Regions from separate parts of the Ruoffia tabacinasalis genome, predicted to be linked through region 1. Evidence: predicted binding sites of a transcription regulator. Region 1 holds the regulator's gene; the other holds the start of a gene.
What was found. Region 1 encodes NrdR, which represses ribonucleotide reductase genes. Its sites were predicted from a motif close to ACACNATATATNGTGT; they were not measured.

Region 1 (3,433 bases):
GGCATGGGAATGACGGATAAAGAATTATTCTTTCGAATCTACCTGCCACTTTCTTCTAAAGCAATCTTTAGTGGGATTCGACTCGCCATGACTTCGAGTATCGGAATTGCGACCATAGGTGCGACAATTAATGCTGGAGGCTTGGGAACGATTCTCTTCTCAGGTTTAAGAACACAAGACATGGTTCAAATTCTTTGGGGGATGATTTTGACGGTTTTATTATGTATTGCGTGCAACTTTATCCTAAAACAGATTGAAAAATTTGCGTTAAGAAACTATGAATTGGAAGGTTAATTTGCTTATAAAAGTTTGAAATTAGTCGATGACTCCCAAATGTGAAAGCATTTGGGTATTTTAATATAATTCGGTATTTTATGTCCAAAGTATATAGAAATTTTGTTATAATTATAATATGTAGAAAGAGGTGCTTGCATGCCCGAGTTACCGGAAGTTGAAGTAAATCGAAAAGGTTTAGACAAATTAGTCAAAGGTAAAAAAATTAAAAATATTAACGTCTTTTGGAAGCGAATTGTTGTTCAATTTGAAGAGAATCCAAATGTCCTTCTGCCCTTAATTGATGAGACCATATTATCGGTGGACAGACGTGGTAAATACTTATTATTCCGTTTTCCTGATAGTTATTTAGTGTCTCATTTGCGGATGGAAGGAAAGTATTTTTATTTTCCAGAAGAGGAAGTACCAAAAACAAAAGACAAACATACGCATGTCATCATTGAATTTCATGACAAGAGCCAATTACATTATAATGATGTACGGAAATTTGGTAGAATGGAGTATGTTCCAAAAAATTTAATCAAAACATTCTTTGCTGAGCGAAAGATTGGTCCAGAACCAACGGAAGCAGAGTTTCATATAGAAGAGTTCAAAGATCAATTAGAGAAATCGAAGCAGCCGATTAAAACGGCTTTGTTATCACAAAAGATAGTGACTGGACTAGGGAATATTTATGTGGATGAAGTCTTATTTGAAGCACAGATTCACCCACAAACAGTTGGATCCCAACTATCAGATAAACAGATAAATACCTTGTATCATGCTATAATTAATATAATGAGTAAGGCAGTGGAACTTGGCGGATCAACGATTCGAAGTTACCGCAATACTGTTGGAGAAGCAGGGCGCTATCAGAACGAGTTAAAAGTATACGGTAAGACCGGTGAGCCTTGTGTCCGGTGTCAAACTCCCATTGAGAAAATCCGCGTAGCCCAAAGAGGGACACACTATTGTCCTGTATGCCAAAGATTATAACAGGAGATAAACGTATGAAAGCTATTGCTATAACAGGAAGTATCGCAACTGGAAAATCCACGGTTTCAAAATATCTAATTCAACAGGGTTATCCAGTGATTGATACAGATATTATTAGTCGCGTTGTGGTTGAAAAAGGTACTGTTGGCTTAGAACGATTGAAAGAAAATTTCGGAAACGATATTATTCAAGCAGATGGTACGTTAAACCGCAAAGCTTTAGGAAATATTGTGTTTAATGATGAAGCGAGTATTGAGAAACTCAATCAAATTTTACATCCGTTAATTTCTAAAGAATCTAAAGAAAGAATGGCAGCATATAAAGAAGAAGGTCATTCACTAATCTTTGTGGATATCCCTTTATATTATGAAGTGGATATTGACATTCCAACGGATGTCGTCTGGCTTGTATACGTCTCACCAGACATTCAATTAGAACGCTTAATGAAGCGGAATCAAATTGGTGAAGAAGATGCACGCCAACTTATTAGCAATCAAATATCGATTCAAGATAAGGCCAAATGGAGCGAAATCGTGATTGATAATTCAAACACACTTGAAGAGACACATAAACAAATCGATCAACTATTAAAAGCAGAGAATAACAAGTAATTACTTAAGGAGGTATGTACAATGCAATGTCCTAAATGTCAGGGTCAGTCATCCAAAGTGATTGACTCACGTCCGGCAGAAGAGGGTCAATCCATTCGTCGAAGAAGAGAATGTTTACAATGTGGCTTTCGCTTCAATACTCATGAGCGGATCGAGCAATCACCATTACTAGTAGTAAAACGCGATGGTACGCGTGAAGAATTTAATCGAGATAAATTAATGCGAGGCATTGTTCGAAGTGCGGAAAAACGGCCGATTGCGGTGGAGCAGATGAATGAACTTGTGAATCAAGTGGAAGAGTCCATTCGAGATGACGCTGACCAAGAGATCGAGACAAGCCGTATTGGGGAATATGTCATGCCTCTTCTTATGGAATTGGATGAGGTTGCCTACATTCGCTTTGCGAGTGTCTACCGTGAATTCCAATCGCGTGAGAGTTTCATGAAAGAATTAGAATCTATGGCAGGTAAGCATGGATCACAGATTGAGGAAGGTCAAGATCAAGATGAGCCTAACCATTAATCCGCTTCAACCCTTTGTTTTAAAAGGGCAAGCAGATATTTCAGCTAATTATCTAGAAAGTTTAACTCATTTATATCAACCAATTATCGGTCCAGAAAGTATGGGTCTATACTTAACGCTAATGTCAATGCCAACAACTGTTCACTTGGATAGTCGCAGATCATTACGTCATCAAATTTTACTACTTCACTTGAACATTGGTATTAAAGAATTGAATGAAGCACGGATAAAACTCGAGGCCGTCGGTTTAATGCGAACATATCGCGATATGAAATCAAATTCGAATCCCGTACATCAAACAATTCTCTATGATTTAAAGTTGCCCCTACTCAATCAAGCCTTTTTCCAAGATGCTTTATTAAGTACAGCTTTATTAAATCAATTGGGAGAGAAAGACTACGAAGAGTTAACAACACTTTTAACTGTAGAAGCGATTGATGAGGATCGTTATGCTGAGGAGACGTCCACCTTTCAAAAGGCGTTATATCCTATTCAAGTCAATGAAGCTGCTACAAAAGTTATTGACGAACAACCAGATAAAGTGCATAATTATGCACCTGGTTTAGAATATAGTCGTTTTATTTCTTATTTAATTTCTGAAGGAATAAACCATTCAGAATTAACTGAAGAATTGAAAGAACAGATTTATGCGATCCATGATATTTACGGCAATACAGAAAGCGAGTTAGCTAATCTAGTATACTTAGCTATGGATAAAACTACCGGAAATGTAAATTTAAATGACTTGAAGAAAATTGCTCAAAGACAAAATAAAAAAGCTGAATCGAATTGGCAACAAGACCAACTTGAGCCAAGGACGGAGTCGAACCGAACGTCTCGAATGTATACGAAAGAAGAAGTAGAAGACCGCAGACAACAATTAAAAGCGCAACATCCTGAATTAGCGCCAGGAGCGGTTCAATTGGTGATTTCGTGTGAACAAATGCCGAGTAATGCATTCTTGAATAAGATGAAGCAAGCCAAAAAAACTTTCGCAACCGATTCAGAGCATTTTTATATTAGAGATTTAG
Region 2 (3,433 bases), on a different contig from region 1:
GAAGGAGAGTGTAATGATGACAGAAAATTATTTAGAATTAAACCATGTATCCAAAGTTTTTCAACGAAGAACAGGAGATATTGTCAAAGGGTTAGAAGATATTACTCTCTCAGTAAAACAAGGTGAGATTATTGCGATCATAGGAACGAATGGGGCAGGGAAATCCACGTTATTTAATGCTCTTACAGGGCATATCGAACCCGATGAAGGAAGCATTTTATTAAATAATACGGATATTACAAAAATCCCTCAAATCAAGCGTGCCAGTATTGTTGCAAGAGTTTTCCAAAACCCAAGTATGGGAACAGCTCCTCGTATGTCAGTATTCGAGAATCTAATGTTAGCAAGTAAACGTGGTAAAAAACGTGGTTTGTCTCTATCTTTAAATGCTGATAATAAGGCAGAAATGGCAGAGTATATTTCTCAGTTTAATTTAGATTTAGAAAAACGCTTAGATTTACCCATAGAATATCTATCTGGAGGACAGAGACAAATCATCTCTTTAGTTATGGCGACGATTCAAAAACCCCAACTGTTATTATTAGATGAGCATACATCAGCGTTAGACCCTCGTACTGCTAAACAAGTTATGGAAATGACACACAAAATGGTAACAGAAAACAATTTAACTACTTTAATGATTACGCATCATATGCAAGATGCAATTAAATATGGTGACCGTATCGTTGTTCTCCATCAAGGAAAAATTGCGAATGTTTACAGTAAAGAAGAAATTGCTAACTTAGAAATTGGACATTTGCACGAACTTATGGAAAAATTAGTAGAGATGGAAGCAAATGCTTCTTAAAAAAACTTGATATAGAAAGTGATGATAATATGCACCTGAATTCTGATGATGAAGTTATCTTGCTTGGTTGTTCGAACGGACTAGACTTAGATGAACAAGTAAGATTAAAGATAACATCATTATATGATTGTTTGGTTAATGAATTTGATCTAAAAGTTCATATTAGCCCTACTATATATATTGATCCCATTAATAATGAAACACATGACGCTACTTACCGAAAAGAAGAATTGTACAATGCCTTGATAGATCCTAATATCAAAGCCATTTTCGACTTATCAGGGGGAGACTTGGCGTTAGAAGTTTTAAACCAATTTACTGAAGATGATTGGCGAGCGATTGAAACTATTTCTGATAAGTTTTATTTAGGTTATAGTGACAATACAGTGATTATTAATGCTTTATTATTAAAGACAAACGTCAAAGCTGTAAACTTTTTAGCAACGAATATCATTAAAGATAATACAGGCGTTGCAAAAGATAGTTTTAAACGTGTGCTATTTAATAATGAACGGATTGATAGAGGGAGTACAACACCAAACAAAATTGATGAAAGTGCGCTTATTATCGGTGGAAATATCCGATGCTATTTAAAATTAGCTGGGACACCATATTTTAATATTGCAAATGCAGAAGGCTTACTTCTTGAAGGTCAGTTAGGAGATATTAATAAAATGCGTAGTTACTTTTCACAGCTTGATTTATTAAATATTTTGGATAAAATGAAATTTGTGGTTATTGGTCATTTCAGTGAAATAAAAGAAAAAGGCCAAGAAGACGATTTATACAAATTAATCCAAACTTATCAGAATAAATATAATTTCAAATTATACTTTACGGATTATGTCGGTCATCATGAGGCCGTTTATCCATTCAGAATGAATTAGTTTAAATATTATCATTTTTAAGTAAAACAACTATATATTGTGTCGCATTTAATAAAGCGATCAACATGTAGTTGTTTTTTATTTGGAAATACAGTATGATGAGTATATTAGTTCAAAGAAAGAAGGTCATATCCATGTCAAAAATTACTGTTTATTCAAAACCAAATTGTATGCAATGTAACTTTACAAAAAAATATTTAGATGATAAAGGTGTCGATTATTCTACTCTAGATGTGTTTGCTGATGAGGAAGCACTGAATCATATTAAATCATTAGGCTTTCAATCACTCCCTGTAGTTGAAATCGATGGGGAAGAGCCTTTTAACGGTTTCCGTCCAGATTTATTAGCAAAATTAGCTTAATAATTTAATAATTTAAAAAATTCCACTCTTTAAAGTTAGTCAATAACTTAAGGAGTGGAATTTTTATTATTAGTGCAAGTTTTAATTGTTTAAACAATCGATTTTGCATAGCTAGAAGGGCTTAAACCAAATTCCTTACTAAATGCCCGAGAGAAGTATTGAATCGAACCATAGCCTAGATAATCAGCTATTTGTGATAAGGTCATTTGAGTTTCTTGAATCATTTGTTTGCTTCTGTTTAATCGAATTGTATTTATATAATTTTTTGGTGTCGTATTTGCGTATTTATTAAATAATGATTGAATGGTTGATCTTGATAATGAGAAATGTTCAACTAAATCACTCACTTGGTTTTGGTCTTCAACATGCGCATCCAAGAAATCTACCATCGCTTGGAATAATTCACTTTCATAGTTTTCGCGCATCGATGTGGTTGGTTTTTCGGTATGATTCGCTTCACCTTGAACAATTTTAAGTAGAATTAATTTTAAGTTTAATAACACTTCATCATCCGTATATCTACCATTGGTTGTAATGTTTGATAATTCAATGATTCGTTCAATTAAAGCTGTGTTTTGAGAACCTAAGTGTATGATTTGATTCGTTGCTGTAGGAGTTAGCCCCTTTGCGTCAAATATAATTGATAAATAAGACGTTACTCCATCTTTAGTAATACTTTGTTTTCTAACTTGTCCTGGTTGATAGATAAAGCAATCATTCTTTTTAGCAATATACTCCGCATCATCAATGTGATGAATTAACTCACCTTGATCAACAATAATAAGTTCATAATAATCTCCTGGAATAGATAAGCTTTCGAAAGGCGCCATCTTAATTTGATAGAACAAAGTATGTAGTTTTTCAATCATTAGTTTTGGTTCGTATTTTCGAATCGCAATTTTTTTAGCTGTAGGGACTGTCTTAGGAGAATCCTTCCCAAGCGGTTCCATAAAAATACTACATTCTTCTGTGATAGCGAGTGTGTTAAAATAGACACCTGGGACTAAATCAATACTATTAGTTAAGATAAATTCCTGATAACTTGCTTCATCTTCAGGTGTAGTAGTTAACACAATTAAGGCAAGTCCTATATCAGAAGTTAACCGCACTGATTGATTAAAACGGAAAAATAAATCAGAATCACTCTTTTGAATTTGCATCCGTCTATTTGTCTTTTTAGATTTTGAAATGGAAGACTCATCCATAATTGTGTAAAACTCAGAATGGTTATTTGACGTTGTTTTCAAGTACATTTTTTCACCTCTACCCATTTTAGTTATTAGTTCAGATAACATTATACCTTAAAATTTAATTCTTTACTAATGATTATCTTAATTAGTGATTTCTTTTTACCGATTTCATCAAACTAAATCGAA

Region 2: the regulator NrdR is predicted to act here: its motif matches at 1,723-1,738, upstream of nrdH (glutaredoxin-like protein NrdH).

What each region holds. Positions count from the first base shown of each region.
Region 1 is NZ_JBHSHQ010000011.1:99,658-103,090, forward strand. Features, by position in the region: gene ACFO5Y_RS02395 (ABC transporter permease) at 1-294, shown strand, start outside; gene mutM (DNA-formamidopyrimidine glycosylase) at 433-1,269, shown strand; gene coaE (dephospho-CoA kinase) at 1,284-1,880, shown strand; gene nrdR (transcriptional regulator NrdR) at 1,902-2,402, shown strand; gene ACFO5Y_RS02415 (replication initiation and membrane attachment family protein) at 2,386-3,433, shown strand, end outside.
Region 2 is NZ_JBHSHQ010000039.1:32,868-36,300, reverse strand. Features, by position in the region: gene ACFO5Y_RS06770 (ABC transporter ATP-binding protein) at 17-808, shown strand; gene ACFO5Y_RS06765 (LD-carboxypeptidase) at 838-1,695, shown strand; gene nrdH (glutaredoxin-like protein NrdH) at 1,830-2,057, shown strand; gene ACFO5Y_RS06755 (helix-turn-helix domain-containing protein) at 2,147-3,310, opposite strand.